2 regions of the Streptomyces sp. NPDC048604 genome follow, and region 2 is predicted to be linked to the other one. Evidence: predicted binding sites of a transcription regulator. Region 2 holds the regulator's gene; the other holds the start of a gene.

Region 1 (9,381 bases), on a different contig from region 2:
TACACCACGGCCTGGGACGACGACCGCCACTACATGCGGGCCTGCGGGGAGTCCCAGGGGCATCTCGCCTGCACCGGCTGGTACTGAGCGAGGGGCGAGGCACCGACAACGGCGGCGGGGCGCCCTCCTGCGGGAGGGCGCCCCGTCCTCGTCGGGCAGGCGTCACGCCGCGACGCCGACGGCCACCTCCGCCGGGGAGAGGGCCAGTTCGAGGACCTGGCGGACGTCCGTCACCGGGTGGACGTCCAGCTTCTCCAGGATCTCCGCCGGGACGTCGTCCAGGTCGGCCTCGTTCCGCTTGGGGATCACGACCGTCGTGATGCCCGCGCGGTGGGCGGCCAGCAGCTTCTGCTTCAGACCGCCGATCGGCAGCACCCGGCCGGTGAGCGAGACCTCGCCGGTCATCGCCACGTCCGTGCGGACCTGGCGGCCGGAGAGCAGCGAGGCCAGCGCCGTCGTCATCGTGATGCCGGCGCTCGGACCGTCCTTCGGCACCGCGCCCGCCGGGAAGTGGATGTGCACGCCCCGGTCCTTAAGACCGGTGACGGGCAGCTCCAGCTCCGCGCCGTGGCTCCTCAGGAAGCTGAGCGCGATCTGCGCGGACTCCTTCATCACGTCGCCCAGCTGACCGGTCAGCGTCAGACCCGCCGCGCCCGTCTCCGGGTCGGCCAGCGACGCCTCGACGAACAGCACGTCGCCGCCCGCGCCGGTCACCGCGAGACCGGTCGCCACGCCGGGCACCGCCGTACGGCGCTCCGCCGGGTCCTGGGCGGACTCGGGCACGTGGTGCGGCCGGCCGATCAGGGCCCGCAGGTCGTCCGGGCCGACCGTGAACGGCAGCTCGCGGTCGCCGAGTTCGTGCTGGGCCGTGACCTTGCGCAGCAGCCGGGCGATCGAGCGCTCCAGGGTGCGGACGCCCGCCTCCCGGGTGTACTCGCCGGCCAGCCTGCGCAGCGCGGCCTCGTCGATGGTGACCTCGCCGGACTGCAGGCCCGCCCGCTCCAGCTGCCTCGGCAGCAGGTGGTCCCGGGCGATGACCACCTTCTCGTCCTCGGTGTAGCCGTCGAGACGCACCAGCTCCATGCGGTCGAGCAGGGCCTCCGGGATGGCCTCCAGGACGTTCGCCGTCGCGAGGAACACGACGTCGCTCAGGTCGAGCTCGACCTCCAGGTAGTGGTCGCGGAAGGTGTGGTTCTGCGCCGGGTCCAGGACTTCGAGCAGCGCCGCCGCCGGGTCGCCGCGGTAGTCGGAGCCGACCTTGTCGATCTCGTCGAGCAGGACCACCGGGTTCATGGACCCGGCCTCCTTGATCGCCCGCACGATCCGGCCGGGCAGCGCGCCGACGTAGGTGCGCCGGTGGCCGCGGATCTCCGCCTCGTCGCGTACGCCGCCGAGCGCGACGCGGACGAACTTGCGTCCCATCGCGTGCGCGACGGACTCGCCGAGCGAGGTCTTGCCGACGCCGGGCGGGCCGACGAGGGCAAGGACCGCGCCGCCGCGGCGCCCGCCGACCACGCCGAGTCCGCGCTCGGCGCGGCGCTTGCGCACGGCCAGGTACTCGGTGATGCGCTCCTTCACGTCCTCCAGGCCCGCGTGCTCGGCGTCGAGGACGGCCTGGGCGCCCGGGATGTCGTAGCGGTCCTCGGTGCGCTCGTTCCAGGGGAGTTCCAGGACGGTGTCGAGCCAGGTGCGGATCCAGGAGCCCTCCGGGGACTGGTCGCTGGACCGCTCCAGCTTCTCGACCTCCTTGAGCGCGGCCTCCCGCACCTTCTCGGGCAGGTCGGCCGCCTCCACGCGGGTGCGGTAGTCGTCGGACTCGTCGGCCTCGGACTCGCCGTTGAGCTCGCGCAGCTCCTTGCGGACCGCCTCCAGCTGACGGCGGAGCAGGAACTCGCGCTGCTGCTTGTCGACGCCCTCCTGGACGTCCTTGGCGATGGTCTCGGCCACGTCCTGCTCGGCCAAGTGCTCGCGCAGCTGCGCGGTGGCAAGCTTCAGCCGGGCGACCGGGTCGGCGGTCTCCAGGAGCTCGACCTTCTGCTCCAGGGTGAGGAACGGGGAGTAGCCGGAGTTGTCGGCGAGCGCGGAGACCCCGTCGATCTGCTGGACGCGGTCCACGACCTGCCAGGCGCCGCGCTTCTTCAGCCAGCTGGTGGCGAGGGCCTTGTACTCCTTGACCAGCTCGGCGACGGAGCCGGGCAGCGGGTCGGGGACCGTTTCCTCGACCATGGCGCCCTCGACCCAGAGCGCGCCCCCGGGACCGGTCGTCCCCGCGCCGATGCGGACGCGGCCGCCGCCGCGGATCAGCGCGCCGGGGTCGCCGTCGGACAGCCGCCCCACCTGCTCGACCGTGCCGAGGACGCCGGTCGCGGCGTACGCGCCGTCGATCCGCGGCACGAGCAGCACCTGCGGCTTGCGGCCCGCCGCTCGGGCAGCGACCTGGGCGGCCTCCACCGCCGCGCGCACGTCCGGGTCGGACAGGTCGAGGGGCACCACCATTCCGGGCAGCACGACCTCGTCGTCGAGCGGCAGCACAGGCAGAGTGAGCGGCACGGACGCCGTGGACTCAGCAGCCATGATCTTCCCTCCGGCATTCAAGTTGAGTTATGCCGACTCAATGCATGTGAGCGGGGGATTGTTCCCCGGTTGCCGTTCGCTGTGAGCGATCGCCCGCGGGGAGCGTCCGGCCGGCGTTCGAACGGATCGGCTGCGCGAAGGAGGAGGGACCGGGCATGCTCGGCGCATGAGACGGCGACGTGGCGTGACGGGTGTCGGCGTGGCGGCGATCGCGGCGGCGGTCGCCCTGACGGCCTGTGGGGAGCAGCCGCCCCTCCCGCCGGACGCGGCCGCCACGCCCACGACGTCCGCCACGCCCAGCACGTCCGCCCCGCCGAAGGCCGAACCGCGCGCCGACGAGGTACTCGTCGAGGTGAACGTGAGCGGCGGTCTCGCCGGCGTCGCGAACCAGCTCCTGGTGTACGGCGACGGCCGCTACACGCTCCGCCAGGGCCTCACCTCTCCGCGGCGGCGCGAGGGCCGCATGAAGCCGGCCGAACTGGCCCAGCTGCGCAAGGCGTTGGAGTCTCCGCAGTACGCGGCGGTGCCCGCACGGGTGGACGGCGGCGTGGTCCACGACGGGTTCCAGTACGTCGTCTCGTACGACCACCGGGTCGTCGTCGCCGGTGACGGCGCCCGACCGAAGGCCCTGGACCGGGTGTTCGCCGCGCTGCCCGAGGGCGGCCCGCCGACGGGTACGTAGATATTCCGGTTCGGCCCCGCCGCCCGGTCCGGCAGGATGGCGGGGCAGCCCGTACCCGAGACACCGTCACGGAGGGACCATGTCCAGCCCCGTCACCCTCGACCGGCGCGAGGGACCGTACGGAGAGGTCGTGCTGCGCCGGCGCGACGAGCACTTCGAGATCATCGCCAACGGCACGTTCCTGATGGACACGTCCGACGGCCGCTCGGAGCGGCTGCTCGTGGACGCGGCGCGCGACGCGCTGCCCGCCGACCGCCCCGCCCCCTCCGTCCTCATCGGCGGCCTCGGCGTCGGCTTCTCCCTCGCCCACGCCGCCGCAGACCCCCGCTGGGGCCGGATCACGGTCGTCGAGCGCGAGGCGGCGATCATCGACTGGCACCGCACCGGCCCGCTCGTCCCGCTCTCCGCCGCCTCGCTGGCCGATCCGCGAAGCGCCGTGCTGCACACCGATCTGGTCGCCCACCTGCACACGAGCGCCGAGACGTACGACGCGCTCTGCCTCGACATCGACAACGGACCGGACTGGACCGTCACCGAGGACAACCTGGGTCTTTACTCTCCGGCCGGTCTTGCCGCCTGCAAGGACCGGTTGAACCCCGGCGGCGTGCTCGCCGTGTGGTCCGCGCAGCCGTCCTCCACTTTCGAGAACTCGTTGCGGAATGCCGGATTCAACGGGGTAAGAACCGAAGAGATCCGCGTTGCCCGAGGCGTTCCCGACGTGGTGCACCTCGGCGTACGACCTGCGTAGCCGGGACGAGGTAACTGCCTTTACGCTGCTGAGCGACAACGTACGGATCACTGCCGCAAACGGACCGGCAGCACGAACCACAGCACACGCGGCAACGCGACAGGGGCGGGCGATGGAGCAGACACACACCACTCACAACGGTGCGGCGGCCACCCCCGGTGCGCAGCGTCGGGTACTCGTCGTCGAGGACGACGCCACGATCCTGGACGCTGTCTCGGCGCGGCTGCGCGCCGAGGGCTTCCTGGTGCAGACCGCGTCGGACGGCCCGGCCGCGGTGGACGCGGCCGAGGCCTGGCAGCCGGACCTGATGGTCCTGGACGTGATGCTGCCGGGCTTCGACGGCCTGGAGGTGTGCCGCCGCGTGCAGTCCCAGCGGCCGGTCCCGGTCCTGATGCTCACGGCACGGGACGACGAGACCGACATGCTGGTCGGCCTCGGGGTCGGCGCGGACGACTACATGACGAAGCCTTTCTCCATGCGGGAGCTGGCCGCCCGGGTGCACGTGCTGCTGCGCCGGGTGGAGCGGGCCGCGCTGGCGGCGGTGACCCCGCGCAGCGGGATCCTGCGACTGGGCGAGCTGGAGATCGACCACGCGCAGCGCCGGGTCCGGGTGCGGGCCGAGGACGTCCACCTGACGCCGACCGAGTTCGACCTGCTGGTCTGCCTGGCGAACACGCCGCGCGCGGTGCTCTCCCGGGAGCAGCTGCTCGCCGAGGTGTGGGACTGGGCTGACGCCTCCGGCACCCGGACGGTCGACAGCCACATCAAGGCGCTGCGCCGGAAGATCGGTGCGGAGCGCATCCGTACCGTGCACGGCGTCGGCTACGCGCTGGAGACCCCGGCGTCATGACCCTGCCGGGCCGTCCCGGCGCGCACGGCGGCCGCCGGATCGTGATCTCGATCAAGACGAAGCTGGGGGCCCTGGTCGTCGGGGCGGTCCTGCTCACCTCCGGTCTGGCCCTGGTGGCCATCCGGACGTCCACCGAGTTCCGGTACATCACGATCTTCGCGATGATCGCCACGCTGCTGATCACGCAGTTCGTGGCGCACGGCCTGACCGCCCCGCTGGACGAGATGACGACGGTGGCGGGCTCGATCTCGCGCGGCGACTTCGGCAGACGGGTGCAGGGCGCGGACCGGCGCGACGAGCTGGGCGGGCTGGCCCGGACGATCAACCGCATGGCGGACGACCTGGAGGCCGAGGACCAGCACCGCAAGGAGCTGGTGGCCAACGTCTCGCACGAGCTGCGCACGCCCATCGCGGCGCTGCGGGCGGTCCTGGAGAACGTGGTCGACGGGGTCTCGGAGGCCGATCCGGAGACCATGCGCACCGCCCTGAAGCAGACCGAGCGGCTCGGCCGGCTGGTGGAGACGCTGCTGGACCTGTCACGGCTCGACAACGGTGTCGTCACGCTCAGGGCACGCCGCTTCGAGGTCTGGCCGTATCTGTCGGGGGTGCTGCGGGAGGCCAATCTGGCGGCCTCGCAGCGCGGGCTCGACTCCACCTCCGGACTGCACAACCGCACCGACGTCCATCTCCACCTGGACGTCTCGCCGCCGGAGCTCACCGCGCACGCGGACGCCGAGCGATTGCACCAGGTGATGGCGAACCTGATCGACAACGCGGTGAAGCACTCCCCGGCGCACGGCCGGGTCACGGTACGGGCCCGGCGCGGGCCGTACGCGGACTCGGTGGAGCTGGAGGTCGAGGACGAGGGCCCCGGCATCCCGGAGTCGGAGCGGCACAAGGTCTTCGAGCGGTTCAACCGGGGCGCGGCCCCGGGTCAGGGCGGCGAGGGCAGCGACGGCGGCACCGGGCTGGGTCTGGCGATCGCCCGCTGGGCGGTGGATCTGCACGGCGGCCGTATCGGAGTGGCCGAATCATCACGCGGCTGCCGTATCCGAGTCACCCTCCCGGGCAGCCTTCCGGCGTGATGTTGACCGCGAGGTTGACGTAGGGTCGAACCGGAAGCACGCGTTCTGCGTGATTGCGTGCGGAGGCTCCTGTTTGATGTGTGAGCAGGAGCTGCACTGTACGTGGCCACGTGATGGCCAGAGTGTGAGCAGGGCTGCGGGCCGGATGCGGGCGCGGCCGCGGTTCTTCGTACCCTCACAGAGGCGGAACCACGGTTGTTTCCCGCCATTCACAGCGCCGAAACACCTCGTCAAGTGTGACTTGCGCGACGTTGGAGCGCCTGGCCTGCACCTCCCGGCCGGGGAGGCGTAGCCTTTATTTCCGCTGTCCATCACCTTGTGAAGCGGAAGAGGGCGGTTACCGCCGTGTCGTCTCAGTCCCCCAGTACCCCGAGTACCTCCACCGACCAAGACGGGCAGGGTCAGAACCCTGCGACCGCCTTCGGCGCCAATGAGTGGCTCGTCGACGAGATCTACCAGCAGTACCTCCAGGACCCGAATTCGGTCGATCGTGCCTGGTGGGACTTCTTCGCCGACTACAAGCCCGGTTCGACGGAGGCTTCCGCCGCGCCGCAGGTGAGCCCCGCACAGGCCACACCTGCCGCCCCCGCCGCGCCTGCCGCTCCGGCCCCGGCCGCCACTCCGGCTCCCGCCGCTGCCGTCCCGGCCGCCAAGCCGGCTCCGGCCGCTCCGGCCGCCCCGGCTCCGGCTCCCGCCCCGGCGAAGCCCGCCGCCGCGCCGGCGAAGCCCGCCGCCGCGCCCTCTGCTGCCGCGAAGGCCGCCCCGGCGACCCCGGCCGCCGACGGCCCGGAGCTGATCACGCTCCGCGGTCCCGCCGCCGCCGTCGCGAAGAACATGAACCTCTCGCTGGAGATGCCGACGGCCACGTCCGTCCGCGCCGTCCCGGTGAAGCTGCTGTTCGACAACCGGATCGTCATCAACAACCACCTGAAGCGCGCCCGGGGCGGGAAGATCTCCTTCACCCACCTCATCGGCTACGCCATGGTGCAGGCGATCAAGGCCATGCCGTCGATGAACTACTCCTTCGCGGAGAAGGACGGCAAGCCGACGCTGGTCAAGCCGGAGCACGTGAACTTCGGTCTGGCCATCGACCTGGTGAAGCCGAACGGCGACCGCCAGCTCGTCGTCGCCGGCATCAAGAAGGCCGAGACGCTGAACTTCTTCGAGTTCTGGCAGGCCTACGAGGACATCGTCAAGCGCGCCCGCGTCGGCAAGCTGACGATGGAGGACTTCACCGGCGTCACGGTCTCCCTGACCAACCCCGGCGGCCTCGGCACCGTCCACTCCGTGCCGCGGCTGATGCCCGGCCAGTCGGTGATCATGGGCGTCGGCTCGATGGACTACCCGGCCGAGTTCCAGGGCACGAGCCAGGACACCCTCAACAAGCTCGGCATCTCGAAGGTCATGACGCTCACGTCGACCTACGACCACCGGGTCATCCAGGGTGCCGCCTCCGGCGAGTTCCTGCGCATCGTCTCGAACCTGCTCCTCGGCGAGGACGGCTTCTACGACGAGGTCTTCAAGGCCCTGCGCATCCCCTACGAGCCGGTCCGCTGGCTCAGGGACATCGACACCTCGCACGACGACGACGTCACCAAGGCCGCGCGGGTCTTCGAGCTGATCCACTCCTACCGGGTCCGCGGCCACGTCATGGCCGACACCGACCCGCTGGAGTACCGCCAGCGCAAGCACCCCGACCTGGACATCACCGAGCACGGCCTCACCCTGTGGGACCTGGAGCGGGAGTTCGCGGTCGGCGGCTTCGCCGGCAAGTCGATGATGAAGCTGCGCGACATCCTCGGCGTGCTGCGCGACTCGTACTGCCGCACCACCGGCGTCGAGTTCATGCACATCCAGGACCCGAAGCAGCGCAAGTGGATCCAGGACCGCGTCGAGCGCGCGCACTCCAAGCCGGAGCGCGAGGAGCAGCTGCGGATCCTGCGCCGGCTCAACGCGGCCGAGGCGTTCGAGACCTTCCTGCAGACCAAGTACGTCGGTCAGAAGCGGTTCTCCCTGGAGGGCGGCGAGTCCGTCATCCCGCTGCTCGACGCGGTGCTCGACTCCGCCGCCGAGGCCCGCCTCGACGAGGTCGTCATCGGCATGGCCCACCGCGGCCGTCTGAACGTCCTGGCGAACATCGTCGGCAAGTCGTACGCGCAGATCTTCCGCGAGTTCGAGGGCAACCTCGACCCGAAGTCGATGCACGGCTCCGGCGACGTGAAGTACCACCTGGGCGCCGAGGGCACCTTCACCGGCCTGGACGGCGAGCAGATCAAGGTCTCGCTGGTCGCCAACCCCTCGCACCTGGAGGCGGTCGACCCGGTCCTGGAGGGCGTCGTCCGCGCCAAGCAGGACGTCATCAACAAGGGCGGCACGGACTTCACCGTCCTGCCGGTCGCCCTGCACGGCGACGCGGCCTTCGCCGGCCAGGGCGTCGTGGCCGAGACGCTGAACATGTCGCAGCTGCGCGGCTACCGCACCGGCGGCACGGTCCACATCGTGATCAACAACCAGGTCGGCTTCACCGCCGCCCCGGAGTCCTCGCGTTCCTCGATGTACGCGACCGACGTGGCCCGCATGATCGAGGCGCCGATCTTCCACGTGAACGGCGACGACCCGGAGGCCGTGGTCCGCGTCGCGCGGCTCGCCTTCGAGTTCCGCCAGGCGTTCAACAAGGACGTCGTGATCGACCTCATCTGCTACCGCCGCCGCGGTCACAACGAGGGCGACAACCCGCAGTTCACCAACCCGCAGATGTACAACCTGATCGACAAGAAGCGTTCGGTGCGCAAGCTGTACACCGAGTCGCTGATCGGTCGCGGCGACATCACCCTCGAAGAGGCGGAGCAGGCGCTCCAGGACTTCCAGGGCCAGCTGGAGAAGGTCTTCGCGGAGGTCCGCGAGGCCACCTCGGCGCCGGCCCCGGTGCTCGTCCCGGACACCCGCGCCGAGTTCCCGGTGGCGGTGAGCACCGCGATCTCCCAGGAGGTCGTGAAGCGGATCGCCGAGTCCCAGGTGAGCATCCCCGAGCGGATCACCGTCCACCCGCGTCTGATGCCGCAGCTGCAGCGCCGCGCGGCCTCGATCGACGACGGCACGATCGACTGGGGCATGGGCGAGACCCTGGCCATCGGTTCGCTGCTGATGGAGGGCACCACGGTCCGGCTCGCCGGCCAGGACTCCCGCCGCGGCACCTTCGGCCAGCGCCACGCGGTCCTGGTCGACCAGGAGACCGGCGAGGACTACACCCCGCTGCTCTACCTGACCGAGGACCAGGCCCGCTACAACGTCTACGACTCGCTGCTCAGCGAGTACGCGGCGATGGGCTTCGAGTACGGCTACTCGCTGGCCCGCCCGGACGCGCTGGTCGTCTGGGAGGCCCAGTTCGGCGACTTCGTCAACGGCGCGCAGACCGTCGTCGACGAGTTCATCTCCTCCGCCG
Region 2 (9,381 bases):
CAACAAGGGCGTGAACCCGGACGAGGTCGTCGCCATCGGCGCCGCCCTGCAGGCCGGTGTCCTCAAGGGCGAGGTCAAGGACGTCCTGCTCCTCGACGTCACCCCGCTGTCCCTCGGCATCGAGACCAAGGGCGGCATCATGACGAAGCTCATCGAGCGGAACACGACGATCCCGACCAAGCGGTCCGAGATCTTCACCACCGCCGAGGACAACCAGCCGTCCGTGCAGATCCAGGTCTACCAGGGCGAGCGCGAGATCGCGGCGTACAACAAGAAGCTCGGCATGTTCGAGCTGACCGGCCTCCCGCCGGCCCCGCGCGGCGTCCCGCAGATCGAGGTCGCCTTCGACATCGACGCCAACGGCATCATGCACGTGACCGCCAAGGACCTGGGCACGGGCAAGGAGCAGAAGATGACCGTCACCGGCGGCTCCTCGCTGCCGAAGGACGAGGTCAACCGGATGCGCGAAGAGGCCGAGAAGTACGCGGAGGAGGACCACGCCCGCCGCGAGGCCGCCGAGAACCGCAACCAGGGCGAGCAGCTCGTCTACCAGACCGAGAAGTTCCTCAAGGACAACGAGGACAAGGTCCCGGGCGACGTCAAGGCCGAGGTCGAGGCCGCCGTCGCCGAGCTGAAGGAGAAGCTCAAGGGCGAGGACTCCGCGGAGATCCGCACCGCCACCGAGAAGGTCGCGGCCGTCTCCCAGAAGCTCGGCCAGGCCATGTACGCCGACGCGCAGGCAGCCGGCGGCGCCGCGGGCGCCGAGGCCCCCAAGGCCGACGACGACGTCGTGGACGCCGAGATCGTCGACGACGAGAAGCCGAAGGGCGGCGCTGTCTGATGACGGAGGAGACCCCGGGCTTCGAGGAGAAGCCCGACGTCCCCTCCGGCGCCACCCCTGACGACGCCGCCGAGACCGCCGAGACTCCCTCCGCCAAGGAGGGCTCGGCGGCCCCGGCCGGGGACGCGAGCAAGATCGCCGGTCTGACGGCAGAGCTGGACCAGGTCCGCAGCGCGCTCGGCGAGCGCACCGGGGACCTCCAGCGGCTCCAGGCCGAGTACCAGAACTACCGCCGCCGGGTGGAGCGCGACCGGATCACCGTCAAGGAGATCGCCGTCGCGGGCCTTCTGACGGAGCTTCTGCCGGTGCTCGACGACGTCGGTCGGGCCCGGGACCACGGCGAGCTCGTGGGCGGGTTCAAGTCGGTGGCCGAATCGCTGGAGACGGTCGTCGCGAAGATGGGCCTGCAGCAGTTCGGCAAGGAGGGCGAGCCCTTCGACCCGACCATCCACGAGGCCCTGATGCACTCGTATGCGCCGGACGTCACCGAGACGACCTGCGTGGCGATCCTGCAGCCGGGGTACCGCATCGGCGAGCGGACCATCAGGCCCGCGCGCGTAGCGGTGGCGGAACCCCAGCCCGGGGCGACGGCCGCGAAGGACGACAAGAAGCAGGCCGACGAGGAGAGCGGTGGCCCCGAGAAGGGCTGACGCGAAGATCGTCCGAGAGGAGGGACGCCGGTGAGCACGAAGGACTTCGTGGAGAAGGACTACTACAAGGTTCTCGGCGTCCCCAAGGACGCCACCGACGCCGAGATCAAGAAGGCGTACCGGAAACTCGCGCGCGAGAACCACCCGGACGCCAACAAGGGCGACACCAAGGCGGAGGAGCGCTTCAAGGAGATCTCCGAGGCGAACGACGTCCTCGGCGACCCGAAGAAGCGCAAGGAGTACGACGACGCCCGCGCCCTGTTCGGCAACGGCGGCTTCCGGGCCGGTCCCGGAGGCGGCGGCTCCTTCAACTTCGACCTGGGCGACCTCTTCGGAGGCGGCGCCCAGGGCGGAGCCGGCGGTTTCGGCGGCGGCGGCGGTCTGGGCGACGTCTTCGGCGGTCTGTTCAACCGCGGTGCGGGCGGCGCGGGCACGCGCACCCAGCCGCGGCGCGGCCAGGACATCGAGTCCGAGGTGACGCTCAGCTTCACCGAGGCGGTCGACGGGGCCACGGTTCCGCTGCGGATGTCCAGCCAGCAGCCCTGCAAGGCCTGTTCCGGCACGGGCGACAAGAACGGCACGCCGCGGGTGTGCCCGACCTGCGTCGGCACCGGCCAGGTCTCGCGCGGCTCGGGCGGCGGCTTCTCGCTCACCGACCCGTGCGTGGACTGCAAGGGCCGCGGCCTGATCGCGGAGAACCCCTGCGAGGTCTGCCACGGCAGCGGGCGCGCCAAGTCGTCCCGGACCATGCAGGTCCGGATCCCGGCGGGCGTCTCCGACGGCCAGCGGATCCGGCTGCGCGGCAAGGGCGCCCCGGGCGAGCGCGGCGGGCAGAGCGGTGACCTGTACGTGGTGGTGCACGTCGACGCGCACCCCGTGTTCGGCCGCAAGGGCGACAACCTGACCGTGACCGTCCCCGTCGGCTTCGACGAGGCGGCGCTCGGCGGCGAGATCAAGGTCCCGACGCTGGGCGGCCCCGCGGTCACCCTCAAGCTGCCGGCGGGCACCCCCAACGGCCGCACCATGCGGGCCCGGGGCAAGGGCGCGGTCCGCAAGGACGGCACCCGCGGGGACCTGCTGGTGACCGTGGAGGTCCAGGTCCCCACGGACCTGTCCGACAAGGCGCGCGAGGCCCTGGAGACGTACCGCGAGGCGACTGCGGACGTCGACCCGCGGGCAGAGCTGTTCCAGGCCGCGAAGGGAGCATGAGGACATGGAGAGCCGTCCGGGACGCAGTCGCAACCCCTACGAACTGACCGACGAGACGCCGGTGTACGTCATCTCGGTGGCGGCCCAGCTCTCCGGCCTGCATCCGCAGACCCTGCGGCAGTACGACCGGCTCGGGCTGGTCTCCCCGGACCGCACCGCGGGCCGGGGCCGGCGCTACTCGGCCCGTGACATCGAACTGCTCCGCACGGTGCAGGCGTTGTCGCAGGACGAGGGCATCAACCTGGCCGGCATCAAGCGCATCATCGAACTGGAGAACCAGGTCGCCGCGCTGCAGGCGCGGGTCGCCGAGCTGTCGGCGGCCGTCGAGGGCGCGGCGGCGACGCTGCGTCAGCGCGAGGCCCAGGTGCACGCCTCGTACCGGCGCGACCTGGTGCCGTACCAGGACGTCCAGCAGGCGAGCGCGCTGGTGGTGTGGCGCCCGAAGCGCCCGGAGTAGTCCTCCTAGTCCTCAGGTTCTGAGGTTCTCAGGTTCTGAGCTTCACGTGCGGGGCCCCTGGTCGTACCGGCCGGGGGCCCCGCACGCGTGTGCTCACGGAATGAGCTCCCCGATCACGTCCGTCATGATCTCCCACCACGGCGCGGCGCCGGTGCCGAAGGCGGCGGCGAGGGCGGTGCCGAGGGCCAGGGCCAGGGCGTCGGGCTCGGTGTCCCACTCGGCGCCGACGAGTCCGTCCCCGGTCGAGTCCAGCCGCCCGAGAGCGTCCCTGCCGCGGCTGAGCCGGCTCTCCACGTACGAACAGGGCACGAGCCGGTACCGGACCCCGTCGACGGTCGCGTCCACGCGGAACGACCGCCGGAACACCCGCCCCTTGGCGGGCCGCAGGCGCGCCTCGCGCCCGTCGACGGTGAGCGTGAGGCGGGCGGGGTCGCGGGTGCCGACGGGGATCGCGTCGTTCGTCTCGCCGTCGCCCGGGGTCCGCGCGACGACGACCTCGGGCAGCCCTTCGCCGCCGACCCGGACGGTGCCGGCCGCGAGATCGAGGTCTACGCGCGGTGACAGTGTGTTCATGAGTTCACCGGTCTTGCTCCAGAATGCCGGACTGGGCGATCAGATAACCGAGTTGGGCCCGGCTCCCGCTGCCGAGCGCGGACGCGAGCTTCGCGATGTGCGCCCGGCAGGTCCGCACGTTCATCCCGAGCCGGCGCGCGATGGCCTCGTCGACATGCCCCTCGATGAGCAGCCGGGCGATGGAACGCTGGACGCCGCTGATGCCGTCGAGCACGGGGGTGTACGCGACGACCTCGTCCTCCCACGGCACGCCGTGGAGCCAGAACTGTTCGAACACCCCTACGAGGTACTGCACGAGACCCTCGTGCCGGAGTTCCAGGGCGACCTGTCGATCCGTGCGGGCGGGCACGAAGGCGACTTTGCGATCGATGATGATCAGCCGGTCGATGATCTCTTCCAGCGTGCGCACCTCGAGCCCGTGCGGGGCGACGTGTTCGACGTACGCCATCGTCGACGAGTGGTGGCGCGCGGTGTGCTGATAGAGCGTCCGCATCGAGATGCCGCGTCCGAGAAGTGGCTCGACCCGGCGCAGCGCCTCTTGCAGGATGTGAGGACGGCGTCCGCTCCCGGGCTGGACGGTGAGCAGTTCCTCGGTGCACTCGGCGGTCGCGCGGTCCAGCGTGGCGTTGATCAGGCCGAGCCCTTCCAGCACGTTGATCGAGTCGGCCGCGGACGGGTCCTTGGTGGTGATCGACATGAACGGCTCGAAGGTGTCCGCCCAGGCGACGGTGAGCTGCCGGCGTTCCTGGATCTCGCGCTCGATGGGGTGGATCAGCTGGTTGAGGGCGACGGAAGGCGGTATGGGTCTCAGCCAGGTGAAGTCGTCCGGATCGGGGCGCAGCAGAGCAAGATCGATCAGGCAGGGAGCGACCTCGGTCTCCTTGCGCGCGATGCGTCCCGATCGCAAAGCCTTCGCGTAGAGGTCCCTCCCTGCGGCGCAGAGTTCCTCCGCACCATGCTCATGTCCCCCATCGTCCCCTTTTGGTCGCATATGCACCCCCCTCAGGGTCCTGAATTACAGGAACATGATGCCTGCCCTCGCTGGTGGAAGCGTTCGGAGTGAGCCATCGTCGTAGACGCGGGGGAGGAGGTAATGATCAAAAGAGGTGGAGAACGGCCATGACCAGGACGGTTCGTGCACTTGGCGCCATAGCTGTTGTTGCGGCGGCTGCTCTCGGCGTGTTCGGTGCTTCGGTCGGCAGCGAGCCCTCGTGGGACAGTGCGCCGGCCAGCTCCGTACTTGCTTCACCTGGTGAGCCCTCGTGGGACAGCACTCCGGCGGGTTCGACGCTCGGCACCAACGGTGAGCCCTCGTGGGACTTCGCCTCGGACGGTGCTGACGCATGAGCTTCCCGCCCGACGACCGGGTCTTCCGGCGTGAGATGGCCTCGGCCTACCGGTCCGGGTGGCACTTCATCGACCTCGTCACGGCCATCCCCCACCGTGGCGATTCGTTGATGGTCACCCTCTTCGGAGAGCCGATCGTCGTCGCCCGCGAGCAGGACGAGGACGTCCGGGCCTACCGCTGTCTCCGGCGGCCCCGAGGCGCCCCGCAGCCCGTCCGCTGTGCCATTCGGTACGGCATGATCTTCGTCAACCTCGACCAGCGCGACCACCAGCTGGTCGAACCGGAGACCATCACCGCCACCCCCCGCAGTGCCTGAGCGGTTCCCCCGTCGTTCCAGATCGCTCAGGTGCTTCCCCCACACAGCGGCGCCATCGTGGACCTGAAACACGATGGCGCCGCTGTGCTGTCCGCGTCCGGGGTCCCGGCCGGAGCCCTTACGCCCGGCCCATCGCGCGGGTCAGCGCGATCTCGATGACCACGCGGTCCGGGTTCGGCGCCGGCGTGCGCCCGTACCGCGCCGCGTAGCGCGCCACCGCGTCCGCGACGGCGTCCGCCTCCGTACGGATCCGCGCCACGCCCTCCAGCGTCGCCCAGCGGCCCTTGTCCACCTGGCAGACCGCCACCCGCGCGCCCTCCGGACCCGCCGCCAGCACGTTGGCGACCTTGTGGCTGTGCTTGTTCGTGATCACCCGCGCGACGCCCCGCTCGCCGCCCTCCGGGTCGTACGTGACGCCCACCGCCACCACATGCGGCGTGCCGTCCGGCCGCGGCGTCGTCAGGGTGCACATGTGGTACTCGCGCCAGAAGCCGAGATACGAGTCGTCCGGGTTCCTCGGGTCAATCGCCATGCCCGGAAGCTACCCGCCGCACGGCCCTTCCCGACACCTTGAGCGGAATGGACTCAACTTTGTGTATGTTAGACGGGTCAGAGCAGTAGGAGAACGCTCAAACACCCGCAACCGGTCCCCGACGCCGAGGAGGAGACGACTTACGTGGACGCCGAACTGACCAACAAGAGCCGTGACGCGCTGAACGCGGCAAGCAGCCGCGCCGTGTCCGAGGGGCACCCCGACCTGACCCCCGCGCACCTGCTCCTCGCACTGCTCGCCGGTCAGGACAACGAGAACATCACCGACCTGCTCGCCGCCGTCGAGGCCGACCAGGCCGCCGTGCGCTCCGGCGCGGAGCGGCTGCTCGCCGCGCTGCCCAGCGTCACCGGCTCCACGGTCGCCCCGCCGCAGCCGAACCGCGAACTGCTCGCCGTGATCGCCGACGCCGCCGCGCGCGCGAAGAAGCTGGGCGACGAGTACGTGTCCACGGAGCACCTGCTCATGGGCGTCGCCGCCAAGGGCGGCACGGCCGGCCAGGTCCTCGACCAGCAGGGCGCCGGCGCCCGCCGCCTCCAGGACGCCTTCGAGAAGGCCCGCGGCACGCGCCGCGTGACCACCGCCGACCCGGAGGGCTCGTACAAGGCCCTGGAGAAGTTCGGCACCGACTTCACCGCCGCCGCCCGCGAGGGCCGCCTCGACCCGGTCATCGGCCGCGACCACGAGATCCGCCGCGTCGTGCAGGTCCTGTCCCGGCGCACCAAGAACAACCCGGTCCTCATCGGCGAGCCCGGCGTCGGCAAGACCGCCGTCGTCGAGGGCCTGGCCCAGCGGATCGTGAAGGGCGACGTCCCCGAGTCCCTCAAGGGCAAGCGGCTGGTCTCCCTCGACCTCGGCGCGATGGTCGCGGGCGCGAAGTACCGCGGCGAGTTCGAGGAGCGGCTGAAGACCGTCCTCGCCGAGATCAAGGCCAGCGACGGCCGGATCATCACCTTCATCGACGAGCTGCACACCGTCGTCGGCGCGGGCGCCGGCGGCGACTCCGCCATGGACGCCGGCAACATGCTCAAGCCGATGCTGGCCCGCGGCGAGCTGCGCATGGTCGGCGCGACCACGCTCGACGAGTACCGCGAGCGGATCGAGAAGGACCCGGCCCTGGAGCGCCGCTTCCAGCAGGTGCTGGTCGCCGAGCCCACGGTCGAGGACACCATCGCGATCCTGCGCGGCCTCAAGGGCCGCTACGAGGCCCACCACAAGGTCCAGATCAACGACTCCGCGCTGGTCGCCGCCGCGACGCTCTCCGACCGGTACATCACGTCCCGCTTCCTGCCCGACAAGGCCATCGACCTCGTCGACGAGGCCGCCTCCCGGCTCCGCATGGAGATCGACTCCTCGCCCGTCGAGATCGACGAGCTCCAGCGCACCGTCGACCGGCTCAAGATGGAGGAGCTGGCGCTCTCCCAGGAGACCGACGCGGCGAGCAGGCAGCGCCTGGACAAGCTCCGCCGCGACCTCGCGGACCGCGAGGAGGAACTGCGCGGTCTGACCGCCCGCTGGGAGAAGGAGAAGCAGTCCCTCAACCGGCTCGGCGAGCTGAAGGAGCAGCTCGACGAGCTGCGCGGCCGCGCCGAGCGCGCCCAGCGCGACGGAGACTTCGACACCGCGTCCAAGCTGCTCTACGGGGAGATCCCGGCCCGGGAGCGCGAGCTGGCCGAGGCCAGCGAGGCGGAAGCCCGGCAGGAGGCGTCCAAAGACACGATGGTCAAGGAGGAGGTCGGGCCGGACGACATCGCCGACGTCGTCGGCGCCTGGACCGGTATCCCCGCCGGCCGCCTCCTGGAGGGCGAGACGCAGAAGCTGCTGCGCATGGAGGACGAGCTGGGCAAGCGGCTCATCGGCCAGAGCGAGGCCGTACGGGCCGTCTCCGACGCCGTACGCCGGACGCGCGCCGGGATCGCCGACCCGGACCGCCCCACCGGCTCGTTCCTCTTCCTCGGCCCGACCGGCGTCGGCAAGACCGAGCTGGCGAAGGCGCTCGCGGACTTCCTCTTCGACGACGAGCGGGCCATGGTCCGCATCGACATGTCGGAGTACTCCGAGAAGCACTCCGTCGCCCGGCTCGTCGGCGCGCCCCCCGGCTACGTCGGCTACGAGGAGGGCGGCCAGCTGACGGAGGCGGTGCGCCGCCGCCCGTACAGCGTCGTGCTGCTCGACGAGGTGGAGAAGGCCCACCCGGAGGTCTTCGACATCCTGCTCCAGGTCCTCGACGACGGCCGGCTCACCGACGGCCAGGGCCGTACGGTCGACTTCCGCAACACGATCCTCATCCTGACCTCGAACCTGGGCAGCCAGTTCCTCGTGGAGCCGATGACCTCGGACGACGAGAAGAAGCAGCAGGTCCTGGAGGTGGTGCGGGCGAGCTTCAAGCCCGAGTTCCTGAACCGCCTGGACGACCTGGTGGTCTTCTCGGCGCTGGACAAGGCCGAGCTGGGCCGGATCGCGCAGCTCCAGATCGACCGCCTCGCCAAGCGGCTCGCCGAACGCCGGCTCACCCTGGAGGTCACCCCGGCGGCCCTGGAGTGGCTGGCGAACGAGGGCAACGACCCCGCGTACGGGGCGCGCCCGCTGCGCCGCCTGATCCAGACGGCCATCGGCGACCGTCTCGCCCGGGAGATCCTGGCCGGCGAGGTCCGCGACGGCGACACGGTCCGCGTGGACCGCTTCGAGGACGGGCTGATCGTCGGCGCGGCGCAGTAAGCGCGCAGTAAGCGGCGCGCGGGAGATCATGTCAGCTCGCAGCTGATCCGGACCCGATACGGCCCGGTGGGGTTGCCACCCCCCGCCCCGCATGGGAGAGGATGACAACATCCGTACGAAGGGAAATCCTCGGTGAGCATCGACCCGTCCTCGATTCCGAATTTCGGGGCCCAGCCCCAGCCTCAGGCCGGAGGACCGGCGGGCCCCGTCGTCCCCGACCAGGATCTCGTCAAGCAGCTCCTCGACCAGATGGAGCTGAAGTACGTGGTGGACGACGAGGGTGACCTCGCCGCGCCGTGGGAGGACTTCCGCACGTACTTCATGTTCCGCGGCGAGGGCGAGCAGCAGGTCTTCTCCGTCCGCACGTTCTACGACCGTCCGCACTCCGCCGACGACCGCGCCAGGGTCCTGGACGCGATCGACGACTGGAACCGCCGCACCCTGTGGCCCAAGGTGTACACGCACCTGCACGAGGAGGAGGACGGCTCCGCCACCCTCCGGCTCATCGGCGAGGCGCAGATGCTGATCGGCACCGGCGTCGCCCTGGAGCACTTCGTGTCGTCCACGGTCAGCTGGGTCCGCGCGTCGATCGAGTTCGACAAGTGGCTCGTCGAGCAGTTCGGCCTGGCCTCCCCGGAGGACAAGGAGCCCGGCGAGGCCGGCGACTCCGAGTGACGGCGGGCGCTCGGGGGGCCTCCCCTAGAGCGCCATCCGGGCGA

The links. Region 2 encodes HspR, which represses chaperone genes until heat shock. Its sites were predicted from a motif close to TTGAGNNNNNNNNNCTCAA; they were not measured.
Region 1: the regulator HspR is predicted to act here: its motif matches at 2,597-2,615, upstream of lon (endopeptidase La).

The regions. Positions count from the first base shown of each region.
Region 1 covers NZ_JBICVX010000002.1:248,386-257,766, reverse strand. Annotated here, with positions in the region: gene ACGFMM_RS05045 (DUF2690 domain-containing protein) at 1-87, shown strand, start outside; gene lon (endopeptidase La) at 163-2,574, opposite strand; gene ACGFMM_RS05035 (hypothetical protein) at 2,741-3,256, shown strand; gene ACGFMM_RS05030 (spermidine synthase) at 3,336-4,004, shown strand; gene ACGFMM_RS05025 (response regulator transcription factor) at 4,117-4,854, shown strand; gene ACGFMM_RS05020 (ATP-binding protein) at 4,851-5,939, shown strand; gene ACGFMM_RS05015 (multifunctional oxoglutarate decarboxylase/oxoglutarate dehydrogenase thiamine pyrophosphate-binding subunit/dihydrolipoyllysine-residue succinyltransferase subunit) at 6,285-9,381, shown strand, end outside.
Region 2 covers NZ_JBICVX010000004.1:251,306-260,686, forward strand. Annotated here, with positions in the region: gene dnaK (molecular chaperone DnaK) at 1-841, shown strand, start outside; gene grpE (nucleotide exchange factor GrpE) at 841-1,491, shown strand; gene dnaJ (molecular chaperone DnaJ) at 1,522-2,700, shown strand; gene ACGFMM_RS10520 (heat shock protein transcriptional repressor HspR) at 2,705-3,157, shown strand; gene ACGFMM_RS10525 (hypothetical protein) at 3,251-3,730, opposite strand; gene ACGFMM_RS10530 (helix-turn-helix transcriptional regulator) at 3,735-4,721, opposite strand; gene ACGFMM_RS10535 ((2Fe-2S)-binding protein) at 5,074-5,394, shown strand; gene ACGFMM_RS10540 (pyridoxamine 5'-phosphate oxidase family protein) at 5,513-5,926, opposite strand; gene clpB (ATP-dependent chaperone ClpB) at 6,071-8,662, shown strand; gene ACGFMM_RS10550 (YbjN domain-containing protein) at 8,795-9,337, shown strand; gene ACGFMM_RS10555 (hypothetical protein) at 9,362-9,381, opposite strand, start outside.